Regions from separate parts of the Bradyrhizobium sp. AZCC 1578 genome, predicted to be linked through region 3. Evidence: predicted binding sites of a transcription regulator. Region 3 holds the regulator's gene; each other region holds the start of a gene.
The links. The regulator LexA, encoded in region 3, represses DNA repair genes until DNA is damaged. The targets are predictions, from matches to a motif close to TGTTCNNNNTGTGTTCNG.
Positions count from the first base shown of each region.

Region 1: V1290_RS30815 (ImuA family protein) is a predicted target of LexA. The motif match lies at 1,491-1,508, and genes of this name have one in related genera.
Region 2: ruvC (crossover junction endodeoxyribonuclease RuvC) is a predicted target of LexA. The motif match lies at 2,286-2,303, and genes of this name have one in related genera.
Region 4: recA (recombinase RecA) is a predicted target of LexA. The motif match lies at 2,676-2,693, and genes of this name have one in related genera.

Region 1 is NZ_JAZHRZ010000001.1:6,472,534-6,476,644, forward strand. Features, by position in the region: gene V1290_RS30810 (UdgX family uracil-DNA binding protein) at 1-1,347, opposite strand, end outside; gene V1290_RS30815 (ImuA family protein) at 1,575-2,405, shown strand; gene V1290_RS30820 (Y-family DNA polymerase) at 2,668-4,111, shown strand, end outside.
Region 2 is NZ_JAZHRZ010000001.1:3,112,024-3,116,134, forward strand. Features, by position in the region: gene ruvB (Holliday junction branch migration DNA helicase RuvB) at 1-357, opposite strand, end outside; gene V1290_RS14870 (cytidine deaminase) at 354-773, opposite strand; gene ruvA (Holliday junction branch migration protein RuvA) at 815-1,435, opposite strand; gene ruvC (crossover junction endodeoxyribonuclease RuvC) at 1,728-2,255, opposite strand; gene V1290_RS14885 (YebC/PmpR family DNA-binding transcriptional regulator) at 2,487-3,233, opposite strand; gene V1290_RS14890 (methyl-accepting chemotaxis protein) at 3,434-4,111, shown strand, end outside.
Region 3 is NZ_JAZHRZ010000001.1:551,467-555,577, reverse strand. Features, by position in the region: gene V1290_RS02885 (ComEC/Rec2 family competence protein) at 1-395, shown strand, start outside; gene V1290_RS02880 (hypothetical protein) at 403-630, opposite strand; gene V1290_RS02875 (hypothetical protein) at 718-1,140, opposite strand; gene lexA (transcriptional repressor LexA) at 1,369-2,070, opposite strand; gene V1290_RS02865 (molybdopterin molybdotransferase MoeA) at 2,278-3,489, opposite strand; gene V1290_RS02860 (HAD-IA family hydrolase) at 3,503-4,111, opposite strand, start outside.
Region 4 is NZ_JAZHRZ010000001.1:1,316,418-1,320,528, forward strand. Features, by position in the region: gene gcvP (aminomethyl-transferring glycine dehydrogenase) at 1-1,241, shown strand, start outside; gene recA (recombinase RecA) at 1,481-2,572, opposite strand; gene V1290_RS06795 (hypothetical protein) at 2,798-4,066, shown strand.

The sequences.
Region 1 (4,111 bases), 5.9 Mb from region 3:
GGCGATTTTGAGGTCCTGGACGAAGCGCCGGTATTCGCGCGCCTTGGCGTCGGCGTCCGGCAATCGCAGCAGATAGGACGGGTGCACCGTCACCAGCGCCGTGGTGCCGTCGTCGAGATCGATCGCGCGGCCGCGGTTCTTGTTGATCGGCGTAATTTTCCCGAACACGCTTTGCGCTGCGGTTGCGCCCATTGCCACCACCAGATCGGGTTTGATCGCGGCCAGCTCGCGCTCGTACCACTGCCGGCAGGCCTTGATCTCCGGCGTGTTCGGCTTCTGGTGCAGGCGGATTTTTCCGCGCGGCACGAACTTGAAATGCTTGACCGCATTGGTGACGTAGACCGTGCGGCGGTCGATGCCGGCTTCTTCCAGTGCGCGGTCGAGCATTTGCCCCGCGGGCCCGACGAACGGTTTGCCGGCGAGGTCTTCCTTGTCGCCGGGCTGCTCGCCAACCAGCATGATCCGCGCGGTTTGCCGGCCTTCGCCGAACACGGTCTGGGTGGCATTCTTGTAAAGATGACAGGCGCGGCAATCGGCGGCTTCTTCGCGCAGCGTCTCGATGTCGTCCTGAACTCTTCTGCGCACCATGGGCGGCTCCGGCCGTTTTGGCGCCTGGTGTGGTTCCGTAGCGTCGCGTTCCGCACGCTTGACTGCAGGCTTAATTATTGAACCCTCTTGCAGGTTCCTCGTCTTCACCGTCAGCCGCGCCGGGTTGAAGATGCTGGCTGAATAGCGCCGCCAGGTTTCCTCCAGCCGGTCGGCGCTGGGGGCTTCGCTTCTGCTGACGCCCGGCGTAAACGAGATGACATGGCCATCCCAATGCGCGCAGAGATCAGGCGTCAGGATCGACCAGGGCATGTCGGCGAAACGGCGCGCGAAGAACGGGGCGGCCAGTTCGACGATGTGATGCTCCGGCTCGAACCAGGCGACGAAGTGGGATTTCTGCTCGCGGCCTATTTCGCGGAAGCGGACAAGGACATGCATCCTGTGCTCGTCGCGGCGCACGGCCTTGGCCATCGCGGTGATCTCGGCCACGTCAGGATCGGTCGTGAGTTCAAGCAGATCGTGATGCGTCCGCAACCGCCATAGCAGGCGATAGAGCAGGGCGAAGCGCTCGGGGTTGCGGTGCAGGATCGCAACCTCCGCCAGTTCGACGAACCTGGCCGGCACGTTGAAGGTGCCCTGTGGCGGCTCGAGCGGCGGCGCGGTCGGTGCGAACAGTTCGGGCGCATCATCAGCCACGCGCCAGCTCACGTCGGACGGTTTCACGTCATTCAGCGCCAGCGCGCGGGCCGCTTTACGCCAGCCATCAAAATCAGTTTGGCTATCTAGGATGATGTGGTGCATGTGCTTACTCCACACTCTCTGCCCGCATCCCCGCGCAACGGCTTTGCGGTCGTCTGGAGGGGCCCGCGAATCCCTTTGATTCCGCTCATGAATCGCCAAAGCGTCGATCTCGATTGACTCTGCCGGCGCTGTTAGCTTTATATTAGAACATATCATGAACAAATGAGCCAGCCGCGCGTTCACTTAGGGAAAAAGCGGTAAAGGCCAATTTTCTGAAGGAACGGCGGATGAGCACCGCACGCACAAGCACGCTTGCGAGTTTGCGCGGAAGCATCGAGCGCCTGGAGGCGCATGGCGATGCGCATGACCTCAACAAGATTACGCTTGGCCATAAGGCGGCAGATACTGTGCTGCACGGCGGGCTTGCGCTCGCGGCGGTGCATGAAGTGTTCGCCGAGGGACACCAGAGCGCGACCGCAACCGGCTTCATCGCAGGGCTGGCGGGAAGGGTGTCGCAGCGCCGGCCGCTGGTCTGGGTACGGCAGGATTTTTCGGAAATTGAATCGGGCGCGCTGTCGATGAGCGGGCTCGCCGAACTCGGGCTCGATCCGCGATTGCTCGTCACCGTGCGCGCCACCGACACTGACGCTGCGCTGCGGACCGCCGCCGACGCGCTGGCCTGCGACGCGCTCGGCGCCGTCGTGCTGGAAGTCTGGGGGCAGGCGCGTCAGCTCGATCTCGTCGCCAGCCGCAAGCTCACGCTGGCCGCAGCAGCCTCCGGCGTCACCGCATTGCTGCTGCGGGTGGCGGCGGAGCCGCGCCCCTCGACCGCGGAGACCCGATGGATCGTGCGCGCGGCGCATTCGCCGCCGGGCGCGCCTCCAAAGCCTGCGGCGGCTCCAAAGCCTGCGGCGCCTTGGAGCGCCTGGGGCGCGCCGGTGTTCGACGCGCAACTCGTTCGTAACCGTCATGGCCCGGTCGGCCGCTGGATCATGGAATGGAATTGTGATGAGTGCCTATTCAGAGAACCGTCGGCGTATCCTCAGCCTCTGGCTGCCACGCCTGCCCATCGACCGCATCAAGCGCAAGCTTTCGCCGGCCAGCGCCGCGCAAGCTGAAAATTGCCAAGCGGTTTCAAGCGAAATCTCTAACCACACGAACAGTGGGCTCCCTCCCCCCTTGCGGGGGAGGGCGGGGGAGAGGGGTGGCGGCAACGGCAGTGCTCGTGGCTTACCCCTCTCCCTAACCCTCCCCCGCAAGGGGGGAGGGAACGGCACCGCCGCCCCGGTTGATATCTCTCACGACACGAACAGTCGGCTCCCTCTCCCGCTTGCGGGGGAGGGTTGGGGTGGGGGTCTCGCCGCGAGTGACACTGTTCGTATGGAGAGAGCTCCCACCCGGATCGCATCTTGCGATGCGATCCGACCTCAGAGCGAGCTTCGCTCGTCTCGACCCCCGCAAGCGGGAGAGGTGAAGTACCCCTCCGTCGTCGTTGCCAAGCAGCACAATGCCATCCTGATCCATTCCCTCGACGAGGCCGCTGTCCAGGCCGGCCTCTCGATCGGCCTGCCGCTCGCCAATGCGCGCGCGATCTGTCCCGAGCTGACGGTGTTCGACGCGGATGAAGTCGCCGATCGCAAAACGCTCGAAGACATCGCCGACTGGTGCGACCGCTTCACCCCGCTGGTGGCGCTCGATCCGCCGTACGGCTTGTTCCTCGACATCACCGGCTGCGCCCATCTGTTCGGCGGCGAGCGTGCGTTGCTGCAGATCGTCAGCGGCGCGCTGAGCCGCCGCGGCTTTGCCGTTAGCGCCGCGATCGCGAGCACCTCGATCTGCGCCCGCACGCTGACGCGCCAGACTTCCGGAAAAATCATTGCCGAGGGCGAGGAGGCGGAGGCCGTCAGTCCGTTGCCGGTATCTGCGCTCGGCGCCGGTGATGCCATCACCGCCGGCCTGCGCCGTGCTGGGTTGAAGACCATCGGCGATGTCGCCTCGCGAGGACGCCACGAAATCACGGCGCGGTTCGGTGCGCCCTTCACGACGCTGTTGCAGCAGGCGCTGGGGCAGGGCGATGCGCCGATCAGCCCGCGCAAACCGCCGCCGGATTATATCGTCGAGAAACGCTTTCCCGAACCGGTCACGACCGGCACCGTGATCGCGATGAACCTGTCCGCGCTCGCTCAAATGCTGGTTACGGCGATGGACAAGCAGGGCAAGGGCGCGCGGCGGTTGGAGGCGAGCTTCTTCCGCACCGACGGCGCGGTGCGCACGATCTCGGTCGATACCGGGCGTCCGGTGACAAAAGCTGAAGTGATCGACCGCCTGTTTCGCGAACGGCTCGATGCGCTCAACGATCCCCTCGACCCCGGCTTCGGTTTCGATCTCATTCGTCTCTCCGCCAGCCGCACCGAAATCGTGGTGCAGCAGCAGCGCGATCTCGATGCCAATGTCCATGACAATGACGAATTGTCCGCGCTGATCGACCGCATCGCCGCGCGCATCGGCGGAAAACGCGTCGTCGTGCATCTGCCGGAGGATACGCATATTCCCGAACGCGCGGTGCTGTCCGTGCCAGCGCAGCATCATCTGGCGGTCGCAGCGCAGGCGGCCTGGCCCGAGCGTATCGAGGGCGAGCCGCCGCTGCGCCCGTTGCGCCTGTTCGACAAGCCGGAGCCGATAAAAGTGCCGTTCGCAACCGTGCCCGACGGCCCGCCGCATCAATTCACCTGGCGGCGCGTCACGCACGCGGTGGTGCGGGTGGAGGGGCCCGAACGCATCGCGATGGAGTGGTGGAAGCCAAACGGCGGTGGCCCGACGCGGG
Region 2 (4,111 bases), 2.6 Mb from region 3:
CGGGCTGAGGCGATGGATTTCGTCGATGAACAGCACGTCGCGCTCTTCGAGATTGGTGAGCAGTGCGGCGAGATCGCCGGCCTTGGCGATGACGGGACCGGAAGTGGCACGAAATCCTACGCCGAGCTCGCGCGCGACGATCTGCGCCAGCGTGGTCTTGCCGAGGCCGGGAGGCCCGACGAACAGCACGTGGTCCAGCGCCTCGCCACGCTTTCGCGCGGCCTCGATGAAGATTGAGAGATTCTTGCGCGCCTGCGCCTGGCCGACGAACTCGGACAGCAATTGCGGACGCAGCGCGGTGTCGCCGACATCGTCGGACCGGCGCTCGGGCGTGACGATGCGGGAGGGGGTGTTCACCCGTTGCCCCTCCGGTACTTGTTGGGCAAAAGCTCGCCGATGGTGACGACCTTCGGCTCGCGACCATTGTCGGGAACGATGACCCGCGCCTTTGCATCGTAATCGTGGATCAGCTCGCGACAGATGCCGCAGGGCGATACCACGGCGATACTGCCGGGCTCGTCCGGCTTCGGATGGCGCACGGCGACGATGGTCTCGATGCCGCGATCGCCGGTTTCGGTGATGGCGCGCCCAATGGCGATCGCCTCCGCGCAGACGGCGATCCGACCAATATAGGCATCGATATTCACACCGGTGACGATGCGGCCGTCGCGGGTGCGCATCGCAGCGCCGACCTCCTGCCACTTGTTGCGATAACGCGGCCTGATTGCGTCAATCGCGGCGGCAATTAGTTCCTGGTCTTTCTCGCTCAACATGGCAGCAACGCATTCCTTCGACAGTCAGTGGCGAACATAGCCTATTTCGCCAGTTCCTTCAGGCCCAGCCGGATCAGTTGGGCCGTCTCGGCATTCTCGCCCGCGCTGCGCGAGGCGGCGGCGATGGCGGCGGCGGCCTGCGGCTGGCCGTAGCCGAGATTGACCAAAGCCGAGATCGCGTCGGTGACCGGGCGCGGCGCGCGGTGGCTGTCGATGGCGCCGGCGAGATGCACCACGGCGGGATCGACATTGGCGAACGCGGGCGCCTTGTCCTTCAATTCAGAGACGATGCGCTCGGCGACCTTTGGCCCGACGCCGGGGGGTGTGCGCGACACCGCGGCCTTGTCGCGCAGCGCAATCGCATTGGCGAGTTCAGCCGGCGGCAGCGTCGACAGCACGGCGAGCGCGACCTTGGCGCCGACGCCCTGCACGGTCTGCAGCAGGCGAAACCACTCGCGCTCGGTATCGGTGCGGAAGCCGAACAGTTTTATCTGATCCTCGCGGACATAGGTCTCGATCGACAGCACCGCAGCCTCACCGGGCGACGGCAGCGCCTGCAGCGTGCGCGAGGAACAATGCACCTGATAGCCGACGCCGCCGACATCGAGGATCACGTAATCCTCGCCGTAAGAATCGATCAGGCCTTTGAGTTTGCCGATCATTGGGGCAACTCGCTCGCGATGGTGGACCCAACGTTAGCGAGGGGCGCACTAGCGGACGGGTTCCCTCCCCCCTTGCGGGGGAGGGTTAGGGAGAGGGGTGCCGCTTGCTCAGTTGTCTGAGGCGAAGCACTCGCATCCTCACTCATCATCTTGCGGCGTTCGTTGATGGATTGTCGCCGCACGACTTTGATCGGAGCCCGGGGCTTACCCCTCTCCCCAACCCTCCCCCGCAAGGGGGGAGGGAGCCTGATGAGTGTGCTCTCCTCACTTGGCATTACATGGCCACGGCTCATCATGCGCTCGCCACTTTCATCCGCAGCGCCGCGCTCTGGCGGTGGTGGGCATGGGTGATGGCGATCGCCAGCGCGTCGGCGGCGTCGGCGGATTTCGGTTCGGCCTTCGGCAGCAATATCTTCAGCATCACCGCGATCTGGTTCTTGTCGGCGTGGCCGGCGCCGACCACGGTTTTCTTGACCTGGTTGGGCGCATATTCCGCAACCGATATGCCGAACATCGCGGGCGCCAACATGGCGACGCCGCGGGCCTGGCCGAGCTTCAGCGTCGCCACGCCGTCCTTGTTGACAAAAGTCTGCTCCACCGCGGCTTCCGCCGGCCTGAAATCGCCGAGCACGGCGGCGAGCCCCTCATGGATCGCGAGCAGGCGGCTCGCTATGGGCAGGTTGTCCGGCGGCTCCACCGAGCCGCAGCCGACGAAGACGAGCCGGTTGCCCTCGGTCTCGATCACGCCCCAGCCGGTGCGGCGCAGGCCGGGGTCGATGCCGATAATCCGGACGGGGTGGCGAATCGGTGGGGATGTCATGGCGTAGTGATAACGCCAGAGCCGGATGAACGAAACATAAAGAGAACGGAAATCCCCTGGATGCGGGCTGTCGTGCCGGAGGGTTAATGCGCCTTAATCGTCGAACCATCGTCGTCCCTGCGAACGCAGGGACCCATAGCCACCGGCTTTGATTGTTTCACGAAGTAACTATCCCATCACGCTACGGAGAAGCCGCGGCGTATGGGTCCCTGCGTTCGCAGGGACGACAGCCTACCCGCCCATCTTGGCGACCAGCGCGTCGGAGACTTCGAAATTGGCGTAGACGTTCTGCACGTCGTCGTGCTCGTTCAAGAGATCCATCAGCTTCAACAGCTTCTCGCCGGTCTCATCGTCGACAGCGACCGTGTTCTGCGGCTTCCAGGTCAGCGCTGCCTTGCGGGCTTCGCCGAACTTGGCTTCCAGCGCTTTCGCAACCTCGCGAAAGGTTTCCTGCGAGGCGTAGATCTCGTGGCCGCTTTCGCTGGATACGACGTCGTCGGCGCCGGCCTCGATCGCGGCTTCCAGCATCGCGTCGTCGGAGGCCTTGCTGGCATCGTATTCGATGATGCCGGTGCGGTCGAACATGAAAGCGACCGAGCCGGTTTCACCGAGATTGCCGCCGGACTTGGTGAAGTAGGAGCGGATGTCGGAGGCGGCGCGGTTGCGGTTGTCCGTCAGCGCCTCGACGATGATGGCGACGCCGCCAGGGCCGTAGCCTTCGTAGCGGATCTCGTCATAGCTCTCGCTCTCACCGCCGATCGCCTTCTTGATGGCGCGCTCGATATTGTCCTTCGGCATGTTTTCCTGGCGCGCCGCGATCACGGCCGCGCGCAACCGGGGGTTCATCGCCGGGTCCGGCGTTCCAAGCTTGGCGGCGACCGTGATTTCGCGGGCCAGCTTGCTGAACAGCTTGGACTTCTGCGCATCCTGCCGGCCCTTGCGGTGCATGATGTTCTTGAATTGGGAATGACCGGCCATGCGGAGTCTCTTGGATTCGTCCCGGGGATGTAGGGGGTGAAGCGCGGCCTTATAGGCCGACAATTGGCCGAAATCAAAGATTTACAGCCCATCCGGGTATGCCGGTACTGCCGCGCGCCGAAATATCAGGCAGTTGTTAACCATGATTTCATGCTCGGATGAGAGGATTTCGCACCGATGCTCAACTTTTAAGAGACGTCATGGCCTTCGGTTTGTTCAAAAAGCGGGTGCCGGAACCGGTCTTGCCTGCCGTCCGGCCCAAGGCTCAGACGGCGGCTCAGCCAGCCGCCGCCGTGACGGAGGCCGGCTCTGGCGATGGCGAGTCGGCCAGGGCGATCCTCGAACTTCTGGAACTCGAACTCGGCGCGATGATCCGCCAGCTCGAGCGCGCGGCCAATTCGGTCGCCGGCGGCGCCGAGGCGACCGCTGCGACGCTCACCACCATTCGCCAGCGCACCGGCGCCCTGACGAGCCGCACCAGCGCTGCACAGGACACGGCGACGACATTTTCGCACGCCGCCGATAAGTTCACCCAATCGGCGCAAGGGATCGGCTCCCAAGTGCGCGACGCCGGCAAGCTCGCCGACCAGGCCAGCGAGGCCGCCCGCGAAGCCGGCGCCAATGTCGACCGCCTGAGGGAATCATCGGCAGCGATCGGCAACGTGGTCAACCTGATCGCGCAGATCGCGCGGCAGACCACACTCTTGGCGCTCAATTCCACCATCGAGGCCGCACGCGCCGGCGAAGCCGGACGCGGTTTTGCCGTGGTCGCCACCGAAGTAAAGGCGCTCGCGGTACAGACCCAGAACGCGACAGAGGAAATCACCAAGAAGATCGAGGCGCTGCAGCGGGATGCCGCGGGCTCCGTCGATGCCGTG
Region 3 (4,111 bases):
ACGCCTCGCTCACGTCAGGCGTCTCATGCGACGATCTTGGCTGCGTGGTGCAAGCCGTCGGCGGCGGCCTGATCGCGCAGGCGCTCAGGCCCGAGGCGTTTTCGGACGATTGCGAGCGCGCGGCAATCATTGTGACGCTGCGGCAGGCCCCGGCGGCATGCGGTGCTTCCGTCATCGGCGCCGAACGGCTGCGGCGTCAGGGCGCGATGGCGTTGCGGCGTGGCCGCGAGGGATTTGCCGTCGAGGCGGTCAAGCCGAGGGGGATCGACCGGCCTTGGTCGCCGGCCATAGCCGACGAGAGTGAGGCCGACACCACCGTGTTGGCGCCGCGCGTCGTGCCACCGCGCAGCGTCGATGCCACGCCGGCCGAGGCAGACCTTCAGGCGGAGGAGTAGACGGGCGTCAGTGCTCGTCGACCGTGGGTTTGGCTGGAATTTCGAACGCGCCGAGATGGAATTCCTCGGGCGCGTCGGGCGCCGACGGCAGAGCGACCAGCGTGAACGATGCGTCGGGGAATTGTTGCCAGATTGCGAGATCCTCGGCCGTGATGGTGAGCCAGCCGTACCTGAACATGTACCGCCCGGGCTCAGTGACGCGCCCGGCTTTTTGCCACGTTACCTTGTTGACCACCGACTGCCCCCTGCGGTGCCGAGTTCTGAAAAATGTACCACCATGATCCGCCGGCCTTGGGCCGGCGGATCATATGCGCGTGGGCGTTTATCCGGTCACGATCGATTCGGCCGGACGCGCTTCCGTCACCTTCGGCGCGCGTTCGCCACCGGTCTGGACCACCGGCAATTGCAGCACGGTCGCGCGCTGGCCTTCGCAAAGCTGCGTCACCAGCACATGGCTTCCGTCGGGAAATTCGATCGCGTCATGGTGACGGTCGGAGATATGGGGGTCGATTTGATTGAACTTGCCGACCCGCCAGTCGGTGGTTCGAGTCCAGATCCACCGGTTGTCGTATTTGACGTCCTCAGCGAACGCCAGTTCGGTGCCGGGAAGCATGCAGACCGCCACTGCAGGCTCGCGTTCCGACGCAAAGCCGCGGGTCGATGTACCGCGGAATGTCGTGGTGATCAGCGTCTCGCCGACCTCGGCAGGCCGCGTAGCCACAGCATGCAGGCTATAGTCACACATCGGATGGCTCCCTCGTTTGAGATAGCTGACCCGTGTCTAGAAGGAGGCACAGGCCTCTATCAGAGTGGACATGGCGCAGAGCCTTTTCTCGTTTCTGGGCAATTCTGCGACTGGCGCACTGCGCCACATTCACAAACGCGCTAACGGGCGTTGGTTCCAAACGCGCAACAAAAAACCCCGGCCGCGGGCCGAGGCTCTTTTCCGTCACGGCCCGGACGGCATAACGGGTCAGTATTTGCGGTAGAGCCCGATCAGCTTGCCCTGAATCCGGACCCGGTTCGGCGGCAGGATGCGGACTTCATAGGCGGTGTTGGCGGGCTCGAGCGCGATCGAGGCGCCGCGGCGGCGGAAGCGCTTCAGCGTGGCTTCCTCCTCGTCGATCAGCGCCACGACGATGTCGCCGGTGTCGGCGGTCTCGTTGCGTTGGATCAGCGCCATGTCGCCGTCGAGAATGCCCGCGTCCACCATGGAATCGCCGCGCACTTCGAGCGCGTAATGTTCGCCGGAGCCGAGCATGTCCGGCGGTACGCTGATGGTGTGGCTGCGGGTCTGCAGCGCCTCGATCGGCGTACCGGCGGCAATCCGGCCCATGACAGGCACGGCCACCGGGCGATTGCCGTCGTCCTCGGCGGCCGGCGCGCTCACTGTGCGTTTGCCAAGCGTACCCTCGATCACGCTCGGCGTGAAGCCGCGGCGGCTGTTGGCGGCGGCTGCGAGCTCGGGCAGCTTGATGACTTCGATGGCGCGGGCGCGGTTGGGCAGGCGACGGATGAAGCCACGCTCCTCCAGTGCGGTGATGAGGCGGTGGATTCCGGATTTCGAGCGCAGATCGAGCGCGTCCTTCATCTCATCGAAGGAGGGCGGCACGCCGGCCTCTTTCAGCCGTTCATTGATGAAACGCAGAAGTTCGTACTGTTTGCGCGTAAGCATCGCGAGCAATCCCCCGGTTGGCGTCGTCTCGTTCCGAATTTTCAGCGCCCGGATCGTGGAGTCCCCAAACTCTCGATCAAAGACACTAGCAGTCGAAACAAATCATGAACGGACACTATATGTTCGATATGTGTTCCGCAACCACTTAATTTCAGGTGAACGCATTGCGGTTCCGGCCCAAGGTGCTGGGGGAACACCGTTCAGGCGTCATTCCGGCAGCCGGAGCAGCTCGCAACGAGAACCCTTTGTGGCAGCCGGCGCGAACGGCGGACGTATCACAAGTGCACGTGCCGCAGCGAGATTCCCTGATAGCGACGAGTCCTGATGGTTCACCGGCACGGCAACCAGCGTGCCGTCGTCGCGGGCTTCGAGGCGGGCGCGAAGATAGTCTTCGCGCTTATCATTGGCGGCGAGATCGCGGCCGAGCAGCGCGCTTTCGCGCAGGTGATGGATGGTATCGCGGCCCGATAGAGCGCGAATCAGCGGCACCAGGAACAGGAAGCCGCAGACATACGAGGAGACGGGATTGCCTGGCAGGCCGATCACCCGCATCGCGCCCAGCCTGCCGTGCATCATCGGCTTGCCCGGCCGCATCGCGATCCGCCAGAATGCGATGGCGACGCCCTCGGCTTCCAGCGACCGCTTGACGAGGTCGTGGTCGCCGACCGACGCGCCGCCCAGGGTGATCAGGATGTCCGCGTCGGCCTTGCGGGCACGGCGGATGCCGTCCGTGGTCGCGGCGACGGTGTCGGCGGCGATTCCGAGGTCGATGATTTCTGCCCCTTCGGCCCGCGCCAGTGCCCGCAAGCCGTAGCCGTTGGAATAGACGATCTGGCCGGGGCTAGGGCTTGCGCCCGGCATCACCAGCTCGTCGCCGGTCGCCAGCATCGCAACTTTCGGGCGGCGGTGCACCGCAAGCTCCGGGTAGTTCATGCCGGCGGCGAGCGAGAGGTCGCGGTCGGTGAGGCGGCGCCCGCGTTTGAGGAGGACGTCGCCTTCGCGGAAATCAACGCCCGCGGCGCGGATATGCCGCCCCGGAACGGCAGCTTCCGTGATGGTGATATGATCGCCCTCGACGCCAGTGTCTTCCTGGATGATGACAGCGTCGGCGCCATCGGGAATCACGCCGCCGGTAAAGATCCGCACCGCTTCCCCCGGGCCGACCTTCCGCTCGAACGGGCGGCCGGCGGCGACCTCGCCGATCACCTTTAGCCGCGCGCTGACATCGGCGGCGTCAGCTGCGCGCACCGCATAGCCGTCCATCGCCGACATCGCTTGCGGCGGTTGCGTCCGCCGCGAGGCGACGTCGCGTGCGAGAATGCGGTGATACGCCTCATCGAGCGCCACCATTTCTTCGGGCAGGGGATCGGCGCCCGCGAGGATGGCAGACAATGCATCGGCAACCGGCATCAACGCCACGGGCAGACCTCCCTCAAATTCCAAGTGCGGTCAGTGCCCTCGCCACGTCATCCGTCGATGTCACGTGGATGGCAGAAAGGCCGCGCGCCCGCGCACCTTCGATATTGGCAGCCGAGTCGTCGAAGAACAGGATCCGCGACGCCGGCACGCCGATCGCTTTTACCACATGATCATAGGCTTCGGCGTCGGGTTTGCGCAAACCGATGCTGGAGGACAGGTATATCTGACGGAAATGGCCGAGCACGTCCGCATAGGCCTGCGAAAAATGCGTGACATGGGCCGGATTGGTGTTGGAAAAAGCATAGAGCGGCAGGCGTTCTGCGGCACGCGCCAGGAGCGGCGAGATTCCGGGCATTTCGCCGGTGAAGATCGCGTTCCAGCCTTCCAGGAACTGCGCGTCGGTGATGCCGATGCCGAGCGACCGGCGCAGGCTCGCAAAGAACGCCGCATCGTCGATCCGACCGGTCTCGTGGTGCTTGAAACTGTCGTCCATCACAAAGCGTACGGCGAGGTCGGCAGGCGCGCAGCCGGCATGCCCTGCCCAGCACGTCATTACCTGATCGAAACTGATGTCGAGCACGACACGGCCGAGGTCGAACAGCAAGGCATCGACGGAATGGGG
Region 4 (4,111 bases), 760 kb from region 3:
TGTGCGACATCACCGGCTATGACGCGATCTCGCTGCAGCCGAATTCCGGCGCGCAGGGCGAATATGCCGGGCTGCTCGCGATCCGCGCCTATCATGCCGCGCGCGGCGAGCCGCACCGCAAGGTCTGCCTGATCCCCTCTTCCGCGCACGGCACCAATCCGGCGTCTGCCCACATGGCCGGCATGGAAGTGGTGGTGACGGCCTGCGACGCGCGCGGCGATGTCGATGTCGAGGACCTCCGCGCCAAGGCGGAGAAGCATTCGAAGAATCTTGCCGCCGTGATGATCACCTATCCCTCGACGCATGGCGTGTTCGAGGAGCACATCACCGAGATCTGCGACATCGTGCACAGCCATGGCGGCCAGGTCTATCTCGACGGCGCCAACATGAACGCGCAGGTCGGTCTCTCCCGCCCCGGCGATTACGGCGCCGACGTCTCGCATCTCAATCTGCACAAGACCTTCTGCATTCCCCATGGCGGCGGCGGGCCGGGCATGGGCCCGATCGGTGTCAAGGCTCATCTTGCGCCCTATCTGCCAAGTCATCCTTCAAATTGCCACCCCGCAACCGATGGCGCGGTGCCGCATCCCATCGGCCCCGTGTCGGCGGCGCCGTTCGGCTCGGCATCGATCCTGACCATCTCCTACATCTATATCCTGATGATGGGAGGCGAAGGCCTGACGCGCGCCACCGAAATGGCGATCCTCAACGCCAACTACATCGCCAGCCGGCTCGACCCGCATTTCCCGGTGCTCTACAAGAACGCCAAGGGACGCGTCGCGCATGAATGCATCGTCGATCCCCGCCCGCTGAAGACGACGAGCGGCGTCACCGTCGATGACATAGCAAAGCGCCTGATCGACTACGGCTTCCACGCGCCGACCATGAGTTTTCCGGTGCCGGGCACGCTGATGATCGAGCCGACCGAATCGGAATCGAAGGCGGAGCTGGACCGGTTCTGCGACGCGATGATTGCGATCCGAAGCGAGATCACGGAGATCGAGATCGGCCGCTGGAAGGTCGAAGCCTCGCCCTTGCGCCACGCCCCGCACACCGTGCACGACATTGTCGATGATGCATGGAACCGCCCCTACAGCCGCGCCACGGGTTGTTTCCCCGATGGCATCTCGCGCACCGACAAATATTGGAGCCCGGTCGGTCGCGTCGACAACGTCTATGGCGACCGCAATCTGGTGTGCTCATGCCCGCCGGTTGAGGATTACGCGCAAGCGGCGGAGTGAGGCTCATGTCCCGGACGCGGTGCAGCGCGCTAGCGCTGCTCCGCAGAGCCGGGACCCACACACGCGCAAAACGGATAGACCCGGATCAGCAGCGCACTGCGCCGCTCGAGAAGCGTCGCGCTGCGCAGCATCCGGGGAACGCAAAAAACAAAACGGGCACTGAGGACGTCGGCAACTCAACGTCCGCAGCACCCGTCCGTCACGTTTCAGGCCTTAACCCCTGAAGCGTTTCTCAAAACTTATTCGTCGTCCGCCGGCTCCTCGCCGTCGGCGTCGCGCTTGGCGGGACCTGCCAGAATCTGCTCGGCGATCAGGCCGGAGTTCTGGCGGATCGCCGTCTCGATCTTGGCGACCATGTCGGGATTAGCCTTGAGGAAGGCTTTTGCGTTCTCGCGACCCTGGCCCAGCCGCTGGCTGTCATAGGAGAACCAGGCGCCGGATTTTTCGACGATGCCGGCCTTGACGCCAAGGTCGAGGATCTCGCCCATCTTGGAGACGCCCTCGCCATACATGATGTCGAATTCGACCTGCTTGAAAGGCGGCGCCAGCTTGTTCTTCACCACCTTGACGCGGGTGGTGTTGCCGACGACTTCGTCGCGCTCCTTGATGGCGCCGATGCGGCGGATGTCGAGACGGACGGAGGCGTAAAATTTCAGCGCGTTGCCGCCGGTGGTTGTTTCCGGCGAGCCGTACATCACACCGATCTTCATGCGGATCTGGTTGATGAAGATCACCATGGTGTTGGACTTGTTGATCGAGGCGGTGAGCTTGCGCAGCGCCTGGCTCATCAGCCGCGCCTGCAAGCCGGGCAGCGCATCGCCCATCTCACCTTCGAGTTCGGCCTTCGGCACCAGGGCCGCCACCGAATCGACCACCAGCACGTCGATCGCGCCGGAGCGCACCAGCGTGTCGCAGATTTCCAGCGCCTGCTCGCCGGTATCGGGCTGCGAGATCAGGAGTTCGTCGATGTTGACGCCGAGCTTGCGCGCATAGACCGGATCGAGCGCGTGTTCGGCGTCAATGAAGGCGCAGATGCCGCCCTTCTTCTGTCCTTCCGCCACCGTGTGCAGCGCCAGCGTGGTCTTGCCCGACGATTCCGGCCCGTAGATTTCCACCACCCGCCCCTTCGGCAACCCGCCGACGCCAAGCGCAATGTCGAGGCCGAGCGAGCCCGAGGACACCGTCTCGACGTCCATCGAACGGTCGTTCTTGCCCAGCTTCATCACCGAGCCCTTGCCGAACTGGCGCTCGATCTGGGAGAGCGCGGCAGACAGGGCCTTGGTCTTATCCATGGAGGATCCTTCAACGATACGCAGGGCAGTGGCGGACATAATACGTGCTCCTTATGGCGGGGATTCGCGAGCGGGACAAACGGCGGTGAGCAGCTTTTGGGATTCGATTTCGTCTAGGAACCCTTGTACCACCTTTGTTCTATGTTCGCAATATGTTCTTTTCACCGCGCCGGCAGATATATACCCTTAGGACATGTAATATGACTTGTGGTATGGACTGCCCCTTAGCTACCGGTAGTAGTATGCCGGTTCCGGGATTCGCTCATGGTCAAGCAGACTGCGGTTAAGGCTTTGTTGGGGTTCGCGGGGCTTGGTGTCCTCCTATGGGAATTGCCGCTGGCGCGAAAATTCTTGGCAACCATCACAACATTCGATTTTTTCTACGAGCGCTCTAAAGACCCAAGCTGGGTTGGAGAGGTCATCAACAAGATGATCAACCCTCCCCCAGGTACAGCCCTGTTAGTTGTGCTCGTCGGCCTGGTTCTGATCTATTGGAGCACCAAGCCGCGAGACGTCAAAATGTCCCTACCGATGATCGGAATGCTGGTCAGCGCCATATGCTTCGCAGGCTTTGGCGTCTGGCATTTGGTGAAATCACAATCTACACAGGCAGGCACCCCACAAGCAGACGTGACGCCCGCAAGTGACATTGACACCCACCTCAGCTTGAAATTTGGCGGCGGCCCCCCTCTAGCCAATCATCTATCAAATATTTGGCGCTGGTATGCTCTTGCGAACGTTGTCGTTATAGTTTCCCCCGAAGGGCGAAAAGAAATAAAAACTTGGAACGTTTTTCTCACCTTCGAAAAGCCTGTGAACGCAAGCCAGATTGTTGTTTCGTCTCAATCAGCGCTCCCCGAATTCGAAGTTAAGGACAGAGAATCAAGGAGCGCAATCATCGCTTTCATGGGCGATCTGAAGAACCTTGATCTTGAAATAAAGGTCCTGAACGCCACTCCGGCTAAACCGCAAAAAGAAACCGCGCCGGAGGTTTTAACTACAACTACCCCTGCTGTTGTTCCCCCCGCACCGCCGCCGCCTCCCGCACCCCGACCGCTATCAACCTATGAAGCGGAATTGAAGGTCAGAGCAATCGACAAGTTTCTTAAGGTGTTGTCGGATGACATGCAGCCGGTCATCGACAAATTTCCATTGCAACAAAATTGGTGGAACGCCCTCAAAGACCCAAAGGACAATCCCACATTTCGACCTGATCTGCTGGCCTTCCGTGACGAGTTTAAGGCCGCGTGCCTTAAACTTGATAGTTTGCGCAACAACACGCCAGAATACAAAGATCTTACTGGAATGGTCGAGCAGCCGCAGTTCACCAAGACGCTAAAGGCTATTGAAAAATATCTGGTTCAGTTCATGTACGTTCAAGATACGGTCAAGCAAAACGCCTCCAAGGAGGCGCTGCTGGCATTCATGGACGATTCAATGACGGAATATCACGAAGCAATGAATCTATTCGTGCAATGGAGAAACGAAGCGCGGGCTAAAGTACTTGAGTTGAGAGGAAAGATTTCCCCATGAACAAGAAACAGCCAAACACCACGAGACGCTTCGACCAACTCTTGC